4 regions of the Methylobacterium sp. AC832 genome follow, and region 3 is predicted to be linked to each of the others. Evidence: predicted binding sites of a transcription regulator. Region 3 holds the regulator's gene; each other region holds the start of a gene.
The links. The regulator PhoB, encoded in region 3, activates phosphate uptake and scavenging genes when phosphate is short. The targets are predictions, from matches to a motif close to TGTCATNNANCTGTCAT.
Positions count from the first base shown of each region.

Region 1: the regulator PhoB is predicted to act here: its motif matches at 1,901-1,917, upstream of ppk2 (polyphosphate kinase 2).
Region 2: the regulator PhoB is predicted to act here: its motif matches at 1,775-1,791, upstream of AC0IXR_RS12560 (inorganic phosphate transporter).
Region 4: the regulator PhoB is predicted to act here: its motif matches at 1,833-1,849, upstream of AC0IXR_RS14130 (putative 2-aminoethylphosphonate ABC transporter substrate-binding protein).

Region 1 is NZ_CEEDMV010000001.1:198,272-202,425, reverse strand. Features, by position in the region: gene AC0IXR_RS00975 (complex I NDUFA9 subunit family protein) at 104-1,261, shown strand; gene ppk2 (polyphosphate kinase 2) at 1,960-2,886, shown strand; gene AC0IXR_RS00965 (enoyl-CoA hydratase/isomerase family protein) at 3,009-3,803, shown strand; gene AC0IXR_RS00960 (carbohydrate porin) at 3,973-4,154, shown strand, end outside.
Region 2 is NZ_CEEDMV010000003.1:206,541-210,694, forward strand. Features, by position in the region: gene AC0IXR_RS12550 (DoxX family protein) at 137-538, opposite strand; gene AC0IXR_RS12555 (LysR family transcriptional regulator) at 663-1,565, shown strand; gene AC0IXR_RS12560 (inorganic phosphate transporter) at 1,842-3,479, shown strand; gene AC0IXR_RS12565 (HAD domain-containing protein) at 3,588-4,091, shown strand.
Region 3 is NZ_CEEDMV010000009.1:119,079-123,232, forward strand. Features, by position in the region: gene AC0IXR_RS22410 (MFS transporter) at 1-411, opposite strand, end outside; gene AC0IXR_RS22415 (winged helix-turn-helix transcriptional regulator) at 517-969, shown strand; gene phoB (phosphate regulon transcriptional regulator PhoB) at 1,543-2,244, opposite strand; gene phoU (phosphate signaling complex protein PhoU) at 2,333-3,058, opposite strand; gene pstB (phosphate ABC transporter ATP-binding protein PstB) at 3,145-3,963, opposite strand; gene pstA (phosphate ABC transporter permease PstA) at 4,010-4,154, opposite strand, start outside.
Region 4 is NZ_CEEDMV010000003.1:530,339-534,492, reverse strand. Features, by position in the region: gene AC0IXR_RS14135 (putative 2-aminoethylphosphonate ABC transporter ATP-binding protein) at 1-709, opposite strand, end outside; gene AC0IXR_RS14130 (putative 2-aminoethylphosphonate ABC transporter substrate-binding protein) at 766-1,785, opposite strand; gene phnX (phosphonoacetaldehyde hydrolase) at 2,131-2,958, opposite strand; gene AC0IXR_RS14120 (2-aminoethylphosphonate--pyruvate transaminase) at 3,013-4,119, opposite strand.

The DNA of each region.
Region 1 (4,154 bases), on a different contig from region 3:
GCGAGCGATGGTAATCCCGCGTTCAGTGGTGACGGACAGAGACTCGGCCCCGGCCCGGACAGGGCGTGGCAGGGCATCTCGGATGACAGGTGGGAACCAGGCGATGACCGGCTTCGACGCTTCGACCTCTCCTTTCGCCGGACCGTCATTGCCGCGTCCGTCATCGCAGCTGGTCACCGTCTTCGGCGGTTCGGGCTTCCTCGGACGCCATGTGGTGCGGGCGCTGGCCAAGCGCGGCTACCGTATCCGGGTCGCGGTCCGGCGGCCGGACCTCGCCCTGTTCCTGCAGCCTCTCGGCAAGGTCGGGCAGATCGTCGCCGTGCAGGCGAACCTGCGCTACCCGGATTCCATCGCCAGGGCGGTGGAGGGAGCCGACGCGGTGGTGAACCTCGTCGGCATCCTCCAGGAGACCGGCAGGCAGGGATTCCTCACGCTTCAGGCCGAAGGGGCGGGCGAGATCGCCCGTGCCGCCGCCGCAATCGGCGCGCCCCTGGTCCACGTCTCGGCCATCGGGGCGGACCCGCATTCCGACTCTCTCTACGCGCGCTCGAAGGCGCTGGGCGAGGCGAAGGTGCTGGCGGCCCAGCCCCGGGCTGTGGTCCTGCGTCCCTCCCTGGTCTTCGGCCCCGGAGACAGCTTCTTCAACCGTTTCGCGTCGCTCGCCCGCGTGCTCCCGGTCCTGCCCCTCGCCGGAGCCGAGACGCGCTTCCAGCCGGTCTTCGTCGGCGATGTGGCCGAGGCCGTGGCCCGCGCGGTGGACGGGCAGGCCGAGGCCGGCCGCGTCTACGAGCTCGGCGGCCCGGAGGTCGAGACCCTCGACGGCCTCGTCCGCTACATGCTGAAGACCACCCGCCGCCGCCGCCTCGTCGTCGACCTGCCCAAGCCCATCGCCATGCTGCAGGCCCGCGTGATCGAGACCGTGGACACGCTGAGCCTCGGCCTGCTGCCGGACAGCCTCAAGCTCACCCGCGACCAGGTCACGCTGCTCCAGACCGACAACGTGGTCTCGGAAGCCGCCAAGGCGGAAGGCCGCACGCTGGACGGGCTCGGCATCCTGCCCACCGCGATGGCCGCCATCGTGCCCGGCTACCTCTGGACCTTCCGCAAGGCGGGCCAGTTCTCGAAGGAGGCCTTCACCGCCTCAGAGGAGGAGGCCGCAGAGCCGTCCTCCCCGCCGGTCGCCCGGCCGAGCGGTCCCCCGATCGGCCCCGATGCGGCGGCCCCGAGCCGGATGGGCGTACGCTGGGGCACGCGGGGATAGTACGCCGTCTGGAGTGGCGGCGCAGAACGGATGAAATCCGAAACCGGACGAATGTTTGAAACAGACAGGTTGTGTGTAGCCGCGAAGTTTCGTCTTAGCCCGGAGAAAAGCGTCACCTGCATTGGCGTGCAGGGCTGCGCGGCTACGACGGCACCCAGAAGCTGGCCGGGCACAAACGCGTGGCATTGATCGATGCCGAAGGGCATGTCCTGGCTTCGGCGAACGTGCAGGATCGCGTTGCGCTGGCTGCCCTTGATGACGGCAAAAAGAGATGGTCCAGCCTGCACTCAGCCAAATTCGACGGTGCCTCACGGTCGAGCGCCGCCAGGATTGGTGCCTGATCCAGGGCACGCGCCACCCCGCCATCGAGAAGCCGCCGGGTCAGAGCGGCCCTCATTCTGAGCTTGTCGAAGGATGCCGTGCTGGAACAGCGCCGCGACGTTGCATGAATTTTCGGTGTGTTTAGCTATTGAGGCGGCCCGCACCGTTAACGTGCCGAACGCCCTGGATGTCGCAACCAGACGGCTCGCTTGCGTCGCCGTCCTCCCGGCCAAAAATGCCCTCGACAATCCCGCATGAGAAGGCAGGCCAATACAGGCTTTAGGGAGCTCGTTGCCGTCGCCGAGGAGGTCTCCTTACTGTCATGCAGTTGTGATCCAAGGGCCTGGATCATTCCCATTCATCAGGAAGGCAATGTTATGGACGGCACGCGCGCCGGGACTCGTCCTTTCGATATCGAGGCTATTCGTCGAGAGATGGCCGACGACTTCGATGAAGAATTGGAGATGGAACTAGAAGACGAGCGCCTTGAGCGACTGGTTAGCGAAATCGATGCAAGCCCGCGTCCGCCCAGCATGGACCGGCGAGTCTATTTCCGTGAGCTGTTTCGGCTCCAACACGAGCTGGTTCGTCTGCAGGATTGGGTCCAGGCCCAGAAGCTCCGCGTGGTCGTGATCTTCGAAGGGCGGGATTCGGCTGGTAAGGGCGGGGCCATCAAGCGCATCACCCAGCGTCTCAATCCGCGCGTCTGTCGCGTTGCCGCGCTTCCGGCTCCCAGCGAGCGCGAGCGCACGCAATGGTATTTCCAGCGCTACGTCGCGCATCTGCCGGCGGGCGGCGAGATCGTGCTGTTCGACCGCTCCTGGTACAATCGCGCCGGCGTCGAGCGCGTGATGGGGTTCTGCACCCCGGACCAGTACGAAGAGTTCTTCCAGTCCGCGCCGGAATTCGAGCGCATGCTGGTGCGGTCCGGCATCATCGTGCTGAAATACTGGTTCTCGATCACCGATCAGGAGCAGGAACTGCGCTTCAACATGCGCATCCACGATCCCCTGAAGCAGTGGAAGCTCTCACCGATGGACGTCGAATCCCGTCGCCGTTGGGAGGATTATACCAAGGCGAAGGAAGTGATGCTCGCCCGCACGCACATTCCCGAGGCGCCGTGGTGGGTGGTCGAGGCCGTGGACAAGAAGAAGGCCCGCCTCAACTGCATCAGCCATCTCCTCACCCAGATCCCCTATGGCGACGTGGAGCACCCGCCGGTGCATCTGCCCGAGCGCATGCGCCACGAGGATTACGCCCGCCAGCCGGTTCCGCAGGATATGTTCGTCCCGGCGCTGTTCTGATCGGAGCCGAGGGCATCGAAGGCCGCCTGTCCGGTCTCCCTGCGGTTGCCCAAAGCGGCACGGATGGGCAAGACCTGTGTCGAAGAGGCCGATGAACGGCCGGTCCGGCATGGGAACCCCGCATGAGCGCCACCGACGAGATCCTGTTCGAAACCGACGATGCCGGCATCGCCCGCATCGTCCTCAACCGCCCACAGGCACGAAACGCCCTGACCTTCGCGATGTATCAGGGCCTCATCGACCTGTGCGGACGGATCGAGGCGGACGAACGGATCAAGGTTCTCGTCATTACCGGCGCCGGTGAGAAAGCCTTCGCCGCCGGCACCGATATCGCCCAGTTCCGGGACTTCTCCAGCCCGGACGACGCCCTTGGATACGAGCGCTTCATGGACAAGGTCCTCGGCACGCTCGAGCGTCTGCGCGTGCCGGTCATCGCCGCTGTCGCCGGCGCTTGTACCGGCGGCGGTGCCGCCATCGCGGCTTCCTGCGACCTGCGCATCGCCACACGCGATGCCCGGTTCGGCTTTCCCATTGCGCGGACGCTCGGCAATTGCCTGTCCATGTCGAACCTTCAGCGCCTGTCCGGCCTCATCGGTCCCGCACGGGTGAAGGACATGATCTTCACCGCTCGGTTGTTCGGCGCGGAGGAGGCGCTTTCGGCCGGTCTCGTCGGCGAAGTCGTGGAAGATGCCGCCGCTCTCGCCGCCAGGGCGACGGAACTCGCGACGCAGCTTGCCGGCCATGCACCGCTGACCCTACGCGCCACGAAGGAAGGTCTGCGCCGCCTCGCCGCCGAGGAGGAGGCATCGGAACGGCCCGACGACGATCTCATCCTCATGTGCTACACGAGCGCCGATTTCCGCGAGGGCATGGAGGCGTTCCTGGCCAAGCGCCCGCCGAACTGGACCGGCAAGTAAGGCGCTCCTCACAGAGCACTGCTCTGAAGCGGATGTGGGAAGCGCGACACACCGAGATAGGGAATTCCTGCGGCCACATCGCTCCCTCGTATCGGTTACAGCTCTGTCACGCTCTGCATGATAGAGCGCGAGCGGGGGTCGGTCGCCCTGGGACACGCTTTTCCGAGGAATGATGCTCCGCTCGTTTCCTCTTGCGGCCGTCGCAGCCCTGATGTCCGGCCTTGCCGTGTCCGGCGCCCACGCCCAGACCGCTGCCGAGATTGCGGCCCGGCAGGCGCGTCTGGCGCTGGAAGGGCTCGATATCGGCTCACCGCGCGGCGCCGGCGGCGATCCGCAGACGTCGGTGGCGCA
Region 2 (4,154 bases), on a different contig from region 3:
GGCGGACGGTCTCTCTGGTGCGATCAGATTGAAGAAGCGTGCAGATCGATGAGGCGAGAATGGGAGCGCGGCCCCTTTGCGATGGCGCCGCATCCGTTCGCGTCGGCCGCAGCCATCCCGGGCAACGGCCCCTTACTCAGCGAAGGCGCCCCAGGACCGAGAGGACCTGGTCTCGGCGCAGCCAGGCCAGGGTTCCGGTGAGGGCAAGCAGCACGGCAGCCGGGGCCACCGGCGTGGGTAGAACGACCAGATGGGCGATGATGGCGCCGACCATGGTGCAGGCCAGCCAGAGGGCGGCAAAGGCCGCGTAGCCGGGGATCAGGAGGGCGACGGCGCCTGCGACTTCCACGAGGCCGGTAACGATGCGGAACCATTGGCCGACGCCGATGAGGTCATAGACCTGCACCATCATCGGCACCCCGGCGAGTTTGGCGCCGCCCGCCGCCAGGAACACGAGAGCGACCAGGATCTGCAACGACCATGTCGCGATGTTGAGCTTGCGCGACGGAGCAGAGGTGGCCGTGAGGGTCTGTGACATGAGGAACATCCAGTTCGATGTCGCCGAACTCTGGACCGGCTCGGCTGTGCGCTAAGCCGTAGGCCCCTTCCATCCCCCATCGAAGCCTATATCTTTCGATGCATACCATCACCTGGACAGATGGATGCTCGACCAACTCACCCTCGATCAACTCCGGACTTTCGTCGCCGCGGTGGATACCGGCAGCTTCTCCGCAGCCGCACGCAAGCTCGGGCGGGCGCAATCGCTGGTCAGCCAGTCTCTGGCAAACCTGGAGACGCAATCCGGCATCAAGCTCTTCGACCGCTCGAACCGTTATCCGGTCCTGACTGAGGCGGGCCGCGTGCTGCTCGCCCATGCACGCGCGACGGTAGCGGCCGCCGAGACGTTCAAGGCCCAGGCCCGGGACCTTGCCGGCGGCCTGGAGGCGGAAGTCAGCATCGTGCTGGACGTCCTGTTCCCGTTCCAAGTGCTCACGCAAGCCGTGGCCGCGTTCCAGCCGACCTTTCCCTCCACGCCCCTGCGCATCCAGGTCGAGACCCTGGGGGCGGTGATCGCGCCGGTCCTCGACGGGCGCTGCGCTTTCGCGGTCGCGGGTGCCACGCCCCTGCTGCCGCCCGAGCTTGCGCGCGAGCCGTTGCGCCAGATCGAACTGGTCATGGTCGCCTCGCCCGCCCATCCCCTCGCGCGCAGGACGGGGACGATCCCGACCGCTGACTTGGCCGAGCATGTCCAACTCGTCCTGACCGACCGCAGCGAGCTGACGAAGGGGCGCGAGTTCGGCGTGTTCTCGCCAAGGACCTGGCGGCTGGCCGATCTCGGAGCCAAGCATGCTTTCCTGCGCTCGGGGCTCGGATGGGGCGGGATGCCCCTGGAGGTCGTGGCGGATGACCTCGCCGTCGGACACCTCGTGCGCCTCGACATCGCCGCGTTGCCGAAGGGTGGCCTCTTCCTGCCGATGTGGGCCGTATACCCGATGGAGCGGCCTCCGGGACCGGCCGGGCGCTGGCTCATTGCCCAATTGCGTTGCGCCGACACGGGCCAGTGACGCCAACCATGATGAGCGACGAACGCCACCGCGCCGACAGAGTGGTCGAGGTCAGAATCGAAAAAAGGTGGTCGTTCCATCCGACAGGGCCGGACGGATTCGGACAACGCTTAGCAGCGCCTGCACTTGGCACGCTTCAAGGAGCGAGTTCGCGTCGTACGTTCGTGTCGATGACTTTAATCCAGCGCCATCGGTGCTTTTTGAATGCATGTCACAGGACTGTTATGAGCGCGACCTACTGGCAGGATCGTTGATCCCCCGGGTCCTGAGGCCATCATGTCCGACGCCGTTGCTGCTCCGACCGGCCTGCCGCAGGGCGCCATGGCGCCCGCCGCAGGGCCGAAGCTCGATCACGGCATTCACCCTGGCGGCGTCATCGCCTTCCTGCTCGTCCTCGTCGCCGGACTGGGCTACGCGCTCTACAGCCTCGTGGCCGACATGAACGCCGTCGGCCAGTCGCCTCTCGCCATCGGCGCTTTCGTGCTGCTCGGTCTGGCGCTGCTCATCGCTCTGGCCTTCGAGTTCGTGAACGGGTTCCACGACACCGCCAACGCCGTGGCCACCGTGATCTACACCCACTCGATGCCGCCGCTCGTCGCGGTCGTCTGGTCAGGCGCCTTCAACTTCCTCGGTGTGATGCTGTCGTCCGGCGCGGTCGCCTATGCCATCGTCACCCTGCTGCCGGTGGAACTGATCCTGCAGGTCGGGTCATCGGCCGGTTACGCCATGATCTTCGCGCTGCTCATCGCCGCGATCCTCTGGAACCTCGGCACCTGGGCCTTCGGCCTGCCGAACTCGTCGTCCCATGCCCTGATCGGATCGGTCATCGGCGTCGGCCTCGCCAACCAGTTGATGGCGCCAGAGGGGCAGGCAACCTCGGGCGTCGACTGGGCGCAGGCCCTGGGCGTGTTCAAGGCGCTGCTGTTCAGCCCCGTCATCGGGTTCATCGCCGCCGCCCTGCTGCTGCTGGCCCTGAAGTTTACCCTGCGCAGGAAGGATCTCTACGAGGCCCCCAAGGGCGAAACCCCGCCGCCCTTGTGGATCCGCAGCCTGCTGATCCTGACCTGCACCCTCGTGTCGTTCTTCCATGGCGGCAATGACGGCCAGAAGGGCATGGGCCTGATCATGCTCATCCTCATCGGCGCGGCCCCCACCGCCTACGCCCTCAACCGCACGATGTCGGACGACACCACCCCGGCCTTCATCCAGACCTCCCAGAACGCCGGCACGGTGTTCGCGAGCCATGCCGGGAACGCGCCGAAGCCCGACCCCGCCGAGGCCCGCAAGCAGGTCTCGGAAGCTCTCAAGTCCAAGGACCTGAACCGGCCTGCCGTGTACGGGGCCCTCGCCGCGCTCTCCACCGACATCGCCGATAACGTGAAGGCCTACGGCGCCATCAAGCAGGTGCCGGCGGCGGCGACCTCGAACCTGCGCAACGACATGTATCTCGCCGCCGACGCGATCCGGCTCCTGCCGAAGAACGGCGCCACATTCTCGGAGGCCGAGACCGGTACCCTCAAGGCCTATACCGGCCTCCTCAACGACGGGACCCGCTACATCCCGACCTGGGTCAAGGTGTGCGTCGCCTTGGCCCTCGGCCTCGGCACGATGGTCGGCTGGAAGCGCATCGTCGTCACCGTGGGCGAGAGGATCGGCAAGACCCATCTCACCTACGCGCAGGGCGCTTCCGCCGAGATGGTCGCCGCCGGCACCATCGGTCTCGCCGAACTCTACGGTCTGCCAGTCTCGACCACGCACATCCTGTCGAGCGGCGTCGCCGGTACCATGGCCGCCAACGGTTCGGGCCTGCAGATGTCGACCGTCCGCAACATGGCGCTGGCCTGGGTCCTGACCCTGCCAGCCGCCATCACCCTGGCGGGCGTCCTCTTCTTCATCCTACGGCACGTGTTCTAGCGGCACCTCGACGTCGCCGGCCGGGGACCCGATGCTGGACGATCGCAGCGTCCCGCGGTAGGCGTCCGCGGCCGAAGCAGGGTTGCTTCACGAAACGGGACTGGCCCCTTGAGCGAACGAACAGGGGCTGGAGCGCTGACGATCTACCTCGACGTGGACGGCGTCGTCACGACGGTGGACTTTCAACGGCAAGCCGGGAAGGACAGGCTCAACCCGACCCAGGTCGCCCTCGTTGCCGCCCTCGTACGGGAGTTCGACGCGAGGGTGGTCGTGTCGTCCACATGGCGCGTCGACGATTGCCGCCCGACACTGGTGGAAGCCGGCCTATCCGAGGACTGCTTTCACCCGGACTGGCGGACGGCCATCCTGCCGACGAGCCGGAATGCCGAAACGGGCGCGATGCTTCCCGCCGAGCAAGCCGGGCGCGGCGATGAGATCACCGAACACGCGAGCCGGAACCACATCACGCACTATCTCGTCCTCGACGACGTAGAGGTCGGCCCGGCCCATGCGGGTCGGCACGTTCGTCCCGTTGCAGAGCTTGGACTAAGCGAGGCGGAGGGGATCCTGGCCCGCGACCTGCTGGCAGGATGGCGGCCCCTCGAGCAATGATGGGTCAGATTGGCTCATTCCCACGCACCGCCGATTTACTTCCCCATAGGGATTGAACTTTTC
Region 3 (4,154 bases):
TGTCGCGAGCGTCGCGGCGAATGCGACCAGAACCTGAACCACGACGGCGAGCAACCCAACCGCCGCCATGCCGGCGAACAGGATCGCTCCGGACTTGGCCGTGGCCACCGCCACCAGCGCGAGCACCGACAGAAGCCCCTGGCCGAGGATGAGGCGACGGCGGTCGATGAGATCGCCGAGCGGCACGATGAAGATCAAGCCCAGCCCATAGCCGACCTGGGTCAGGGTCACCACGAGCCCGATCGCGGCAGGCGAGATGCCGAACTCCCACGCCATCGCATCGAGCAGGGGCTGGGCGTAGTAGATGTTGGCGACGCTCAAGCCGGCGGCGACAGCGAAAATCAGGATCGTCGTCCTGGGTAAGGCCCCCTCCGGCTCGGTGGAGGTTCGCTCATCTTTTCCGTGCGGCATGGCGGTCCTGTCGATGACATCCAATCTGGTTTTATTTTGAGACCACTTGTGACCGGCCCATTCCAGTTCTAAATTGAGACTAGTTTGGAACGGGAGCGTACCTTCGTGGCAAAGCGCGTCAGCCTCTGGAACGCCGGGTGCCCGGTTGCGCGCGCGCTCGATGTCATTGGCGACTGGTGGTCGCTCCTCATCATCCGCGATGCTTTCGACGGTGTGCGGCGCTTCAGTGAGTTCCAGACTGGTCTCGGCATCGCTAAGGGTATGTTGGCGACCCGCCTTCGCGACCTGACCGAACGGGGAATTCTGGAGACGGCGCCCGCCTCGGACGGGACCGCCTACCGGGGATACGTCCTGACGGAGAAGGGGCGCGGCCTGTTCCTCGTCATCGTCGCGCTTCGACAATGGGGGGAGGCTCATCTTTATGAGCCGACCGATCGCCGGTCTCGCTTGGTCGATCGTGAAGTCGGGGCTCCGGTCGCTCAACTCACCTTGCGATCCGCCGATGACCGCCGTCTCGGTTGGTATGACACGCGGGTGCTGAAGCCCGACGTCACCTGACAAGGTGACGTCGCGACGTCGAAAGCGGATAATCCGCATAGTGGAGCGGTCGTTTCCGCCCATGATCAATGTCCGCTCTCAGCGGATGGCGGCGGCCGCAGGATCCGTCGACGTCGGGTCGAAAGCGGACCCGGCAGCGGGCACCGAACGTCGGATTTCCGCCCCTAGAGCGCTCACCGCCGAAGTGGATGCCGGTTCGGCGAAAAAGAGCGCGGCAAAACAAAGGCCTAGAGCTGCACCCGACCCAACGTGGTCGGGTGCAGCTCTAGGTCTGACGGATTCAGACATCTGCCCGACGGCTGTTCCCTCTATCCAGGAAGATTCGACAGGCGCGACCGCCACCCGTCCCCTGGAAAAAGAGGGGGACTCATGCTGCCCGCCAGATGGGTGAATGCCTGAGCCCCCCTGGGGCGAGCACATGCCGGAACGGACAGACGTCCGAGATCGAACGCGCTATCTCGTGGCGGCCGGAATGGCATCGGTTCGCGAGTATCGCCCGGAGGCAAGGCGCCCCGCCATCGTCACGATGGGGACGCTCGTTCCGGACGGAGCGGCGCAAAGCCGGCCGTGGCCTCACTCGTCCGTGGAGAACATCTCGTCGAAGGAATAGCCGGAGCCCCGCACGGTGCGGATCGGGTCGCTCTGGCGCGGGCGGTTGATCGCCTTGCGCAGGCGGCCCACATGGACGTCCACCGTGCGCTCGTCGATATAGACGTCGTGGCCCCAGACCCCGTCGAGCAGCTGCTCGCGCGAGAACACGCGGCCGGGGCTCTGCATCAGGAATTCGAGGAGCTTGAACTCGGTGGGCCCGAGATGGATCTCGCGGCCCTGCCGCCGGATGCGGTGGCTGACCCGGTCGAGTTCGATATTGCCGGCCACCAGCAGGTCCGACACGTGGGTCGGCTTGGCCCGCCGCAGGAGCGCACGCACCCGCGCGAGGAGCTCGGGCACCGAGAACGGCTTGACGATGTAATCGTCGGCGCCGGTTCCGAGGCCGCGGATGCGGTCGCCCTCCTCGCCTCGCGCCGTCAGCATGATCACCGGCAGCCGCTCGGTCTCCCGCCGTGCGCGGATGCGGCGGCACAGCTCGATGCCGGACAGGCCGGGCATCATCCAATCGAGCAGGACGAGATCGGGAACCTGCTCCTGAAGGCGCAGATCGGCCTCGTCGCCCCGCGCGGCGGAATCGACGACGAAGCCCTCCGCTTCCAGGTTGTAGCGGAGGAGGAGAGTGAGGGCCTCCTCGTCCTCGACGATCAGGATGCGCGTGTTCATGCGGATGTTTTCAGGGTGATGGCGACCGTCCCGGATGGATGCGACGGCCGCGCCGAGCGTGTGCTGGAGCGGCCGGCAGGGGCAGCGATCAGGCGCTGGCGGGCATCGACACGGTGGCGTAGTTCGACGCGTCGTTCTTCGGGCGGTCCCGCTCGGCGAGCTCGTTCGTGCCGGTGACGAGATAATGGATCGTCTCGGCGATGTTGGTGGTGTGATCGCCGATCCGCTCGATGTTCTTGGCGCAGAACAGGAGATGCGTGCAGAACGAGATGTTGCGCGGATCTTCCATCATGTAGGTCAGCAGCTCGCGGAAGAGCGAGTTGTAGAGGGCGTCGATGGAATCGTCGCGCTCCCAGACGTCGAGGGCGGCCTTCACGTCTTGGCTGCCATAGGCGTCGAGGACGTCCTTCAGCTGCTCCTGCACCAGATCGCCCATATGCTGGACGCCGATGACGATCTTCTGCGGCTGGATCTGATCGGCGATGGCGACCACGCGCTTGGCGACGTTCTTGGACAGGTCGCCGATCCGCTCGAGATCGTTCGAGACGCGGATCGCCGATACCGTCTCGCGCAGGTCGATGGACAGCGGCTGGCGCTTGGCGATGAGCAGGATCGCCCTCTCCTCGACCTCGTGCTGGATCGCGTCGAGACGCTTGTCGGCGGCGATGACAGCGTGGGCCAGGGGCACGTCCCGGCGCACCAGGGCATTGCCGGAATCGGTCATCATCTTCTCGGCGATCCCGCCCATCTCGGAAATCGAGCGGCGCAGGTTTTCCAGTTCCGTGTCGTAGGAACTGACGATGTGGTTGGGCATGCTCGCACTCCTCGACCGAGGCCGCCCCTGGCAGCCTGCATCGCGTAGGATCGGGACCGGTGCCGCGGAACGCGGCCCCGGCGGGCTCAGCCGAAGCGGCCGGTGATGTAGTCCTGGGTCTGACGCTTCTCGGGGTTCATGAAGATCCGTGTCGTCGGGCCGAACTCGACCAGTTCGCCAAGATACATGAACGCCGTGAACTGCGAGATGCGCGCGGCCTGCTGCATGTTGTGGGTCACGATGACGATCGTGAATTCCGAGCGCAGCTGCTCGATCAGCTCCTCGATGCGGCCCGTGGAGATCGGGTCGAGGGCCGAGGTCGGCTCGTCGAACAGGATCACCTCGGGACGCTGGGCGACGGTGCGGGCGATGCAGAGACGCTGCTGCTGACCGCCGGAGAGACCCATGCCGGATTGCTTGAGCTTGTCCTTCACCTCGTCCCAGAGGGCGGCCTTGCGCAGGCTCTCCTCGACGCGCACGTCGAGATCGGCCTTGGGCAGCTTCTCGTAGAGACGCAGGCCGAAGGCGACGTTGTCGTAGATCGACATCGGGAAGGGCGTCGGCTTCTGGAACACCATGCCGATGCGCGAGCGCAGCTCGTTCAGATCGACCTTCGAATCGAGCACGTTCTGCCCGTCGAGGAGGATCTCACCCTCGGCGCGCTGCTCCGGATAGAGGCTGTAGATGCGGTTGAAGGTCCGCAGCAGGGTCGACTTCCCGCAGCCCGACGGGCCGATCAGGGCAGTGACCTGGCGGTCGTGGAAGTTGAGGTTGACCGACTTCAGGCCGTGGAACGAGCCGTAATAGAAGTTCAGGTCCTTCACGGCGATGCGGATGGGGGCCTGATCGTCGGCCTGGTGGCGACCGGTCAGCTGGGCCTGCGTGATCGCGGGAGCGGCGTTCATCGGATGCGTGTCCTTGTCGAAAACGGGGTGGGACGGGGGCGCGGGATCAGCGCGCCCGCTCGCTCTTGATGACGAAGCGGGCCACGATCGACAGGGCGAGGATCGTAGCGGTGATGAGGAGGGCGCCGGCCCAGGCGAGCTGCTGCCAGTTCGAGTAGGGCGAGAGTGCGAACTGGTAGATCATCACCGGA
Region 4 (4,154 bases), on a different contig from region 3:
CCACGAAGGCGGTGGCCGGGTTCCGGTAGATCTCCGCCGGGGTGCCGACCTGCTCGATCGCGCCGCGATTCATCACCACGACCCGGTCGGCCATGGCGAGCGCCTCCTCCTGGTCGTGCGTGACCATGATGGTGGTGATCCCGAGGCGCTTCTGAAGCTGGCGGATCTCGTCGCGCAGCCGGGTACGGACCTTGGCGTCGAGGGCCGAGAGCGGTTCGTCGAGGAGGAGCAGGGAGGGCGAGGTCGCCAGCGCCCGGGCGAGGGCCACCCGCTGCTGCTGGCCCCCCGAAAGCTGGACCGGATATTTAGGCCCCTGCTCGGGCAGCCCGACCAGGGCCAGGAGTTCGGCGACCCGCGCGGTGACCTGCGCCTTCGGCATTCGCCCGTTGACGAGGCCGTAGGCGACGTTGGCCGCCACCGTCAGGTTCGGAAACAGCGCGTAGGATTGGAACACGATGCCGAAGTCGCGCGCCGCCGGGGGCGCCGTCGAGACGTCGACGCCGCCGATCACGATACGTCCCGAATCCTGACGGTCGAGCCCGGCGATCAGGCGCAGCAGGGTGGTCTTGCCGCAGCCGGAGGGACCGAGGAAGCAGACGAACTCGCCCCGGCCGATTTCCAGGTCGATTCCGTCGAGGGCGGTGAAGGCCCCGTAACGCTTCGACAATCCCGAAACCCTGAGGAACGGCGTCGCATCGCGAAGCGTCATGGCGGTGCCCCCTACTCTTTCGTGTGGTCGTTCAGGCTCGCTTTGCGTCGTCGCGGCTACTTCTTGGCAGCCTTCGCCTCGTAGCGGCGCGACCATTCGGCGAGCACCCGCTCACGGTTGTCGGCCATCCAGCCGAGATCGTTCTTGATCATCGCGGCCTCGGCATTGGCGGGGTAGTTCGCCGGCACGTTGGCGACGCCCGGATAGGCCACCACCGCGTAGCTCTTGGCGTAGAGTTCGTTGGCGGCCTTGGTGGTGCCCCAGTCGGCGACCTTGCGGGCCAGATCCAGGTGCTTGGTGGTGCCGACGATGGCGTAGGCCTCTTCGTCCCAGCCCGTGCCGTCGGCGGGGACGACGACGGCCAGAGGTGCGCCCTTCGTCTTCTCCGAGGCGCCGCGCATGTCCAGCGACAGGCCGGCGGTGCGCTCGCCGCGCGCGGCCTGGACGCAGGGGGCCGAGCCCGAATGCAGGTAGGCGGCGATGTTCTCGTGGAGTTTGTCCATGTAGGCCCAGCCGGCCTCCTCGCCCATGCCCTGGAGCCAGCCGGCGACCAGCAGGTAACCGGTGCCCGAGGAGGCGGGATGCGGCATCACCACCTTGCCCTTCAGTGCGGGCACCAGGAGATCGGCCCAGCGCACGGGGGTCTTCACCCCGTCCTTCTCGGCTTCCGCCGTATTGAAACAGACCACGCCGATGGAGGCGTCGGTTCCGGTCCAGCTGTAGGGGCCGATGGAATCGCGGAAGGCGGGCTTCAGCGCATCGGCGCCCTTCGGCTCGTAGGTGGCGAGCAGGCCCTGCTTCTCGAACAGCAGCAGGCTGGAGGCGGCCAGCCCCATCACCATGTCGGCGCGGGGATTATCCTTCTCGGCCAGGAACCGTGCGGTGATGACGCCCGTCGAATCGCGCACCCAGACCACCTCGACCTCCGGCACCGCCCGCTCAATCCCGGCTTTGAAGGGAACGAGCTGATCGTTCTCGAGGGCCGTGTAGATCGTGAGCTTTGTGCGCTCGGCGGCCATGGCCAGGGTCGGCGACGTCAGGGCGAGGGTCAGAGCGAGGAGGCCGAGGATTTTCATCGATAATGCTCCGGAGTCTTGTCGTTCCGACGTTTAAATCCTGATGCATGACAGGAAGAAGACAAAACCCCGTGCAATCAAGTCCAGGCTTTTTGCATATGCTGCCTATTTCAAGATCATGGCGCAGAATTACTTACGTTGATTGCGGACGGCCGAAATCGACCCCCAGCGCTTGGCCGCGGGTCGATGTTGAAACCTTTCGATTGCTCCCGTGAAACGGTCTCCAGCCGTGACGCGGTGTCCCTTAGAGTGTTCTCCGCCGAAGCGGATGCCGGTTCGGCGAAAAGGATCGCGGCAAAATAGAGGTCTAGAGCTGCACCCGGCCCAACGTGGTCGGGTGCAGCTCTAGCAGGCCTGTGGCATGCGTCCGGCCGCCAGCAATCCGTTGATATCGGCGACGACGCCCGGCAGGTCGGCGATCGTGTCGATGAGGAAGTGGGGCTTGGATTCCGCGAACAGGGTGGCGATCCGCCTCCGCTCGGAGGCGAGGCGATCGGCGGACAGCGCGCGGAACGCGTCGTAGGTCAGCCCCAGCGCGTTACCCGAGCAGGTGAGCGCCACCGTCCACATGCCGGCTTTGCGGCCTTCGAGGATGCCCGGCACCGTGTCGTCCACCTTCACGCAGGCGGCGACGTCGTCGATGCCGAGCGCGATGACGTTCGCCAGCGCCTGGGCCGGAAAGGGGCGCCCGTTCGGAACTTCGTCCGTGGCCACCACATGGTCGGCGACGTAGCCGTTGGTGGCGGCGAGCGCGACCACGCGCTCCATGACGCGCGCCGGGTAACCTGAGCAGGAGCCGATCTTGAGCCCCCCTGCCCTGAGGTCGGCGATGGCGTCGAGGGCGCCGGGGATCACGGCCGAGTGTTCGGCGATCTTCTCGATCTGCAACGGCATGAAGCGCTCGTAGATCGCGGTGACGTCGGTGTCGGTGGCCGGATGCCCGTGGGCTGCCGCGTAGCGCGCCGCGATCTCGGGCTGGTTCAGGAGCGTGCGGATGTGGTCCCACTTGCCCATGCCCATCGGGCCGCGCGCTTCGGGCAGGCTGACGGCGACGCCGAATTCCGCGAAGGCCTCGACGAAGATCTGGGTCGGCGCGAAGGAGCCGAAATCGACGACGGTCCCGGCCCAGTCGAGGATCGCGGCCTGGAGTTTCTTCGGGGGGGTGTAGGACATGGTGGGACTTTCCGGGTGACCCGCGGAACGCGCGGGAGGCCGAGGAACGGGCGGTCAGACGGTCGTGATGCTCAGTTCGGTGAACACCGCCGCGACGGCCTCGACCGCGCGCTCCATGTCGGCGGATTCGACGTGGCCGATGCAGCCCACGCGAAACGTCTCCATCTGCGTGAGCTTGCCCGGATAGAGGATGAAGCCCCGTGCGCGGACGGCGGCGTAGAAATCGGCGAAGCGGTACTTCGGGTCGCGCGGGGCGTGGAAGGTCACGATGATCGGCGCCTGGATCTCGGGCGCCAGGAAGGATTTGAGGCCGAGGCGCTCCATGCCGCGGATCAGCACCTCGCAATTGCGCGCGTACTTGGCGTGGCGGGCCGGCAGGCCGCCCTCCTCGTCGTATTGCAGCAGCGCCTCGTGGAGCGCCGCGACCACGTGGGTCGGCGGGGTGAAGCGCCACTGCCCGGTGCGCTGCATGTAATCGTGCTGGTCGCTGAGGTTCAGAGCCAATGAGGCTGAGTTGCCCTCGGCTCGCGCCAGGGCATCCGCCCGCGCGATCACGAAGCCCATGCCGGGCACGCCTTCGAGGCACTTGCCCGAGGCGGCGATCAACGCCTCGAACGGAACCGTGGCCGCGTCGATGGGGAGCGCCCCGAAGGAGCTCATCGCATCGACGATGAGGCCGCGCCCGTGGCGGGCGACCATTGCGGCGATCTCCGGCAGGGGGTTGAGGATGCCGGTGCTGGTCTCGCAATGGATCAGCCCGACATGGCTGATCGTGGGATCGGCCGCGAGCAGGCCGTCGACGGCCTCGGGCGTCGTGGGCACGTCGTCGGCGGTCTCGTAGACGCTATGATCGCGGCCCAGAGCTTCGCAGATCTTGGCGAGGCGCTTGCCGTAGGCGCCGTTGACGAGGACCAGGACCTTGCCGGTGCGCGGCACCAGGGTGCCGATCGCCGCCTCGACCGCGAAGGTGCCGCTGCCCTGGATTGGCACGCAGACATGGCTGCCGGTGCCGTTGGCGATGGCGACGAGGCGCTCGCAGACGCTGGCCGTCAGGGCGTTGAAGCTGCCGTCCCAGGAGCCCCAATCGGTCATCATCGCCGCGCGGGTGCGCTCCGACGTCGTCAGCGGGCCGGGAGTCAGGAGAATGGGAGCGGCTGTCATGGTGATCCTGCCCGATCTGCCGGAAGCGCCGGGAG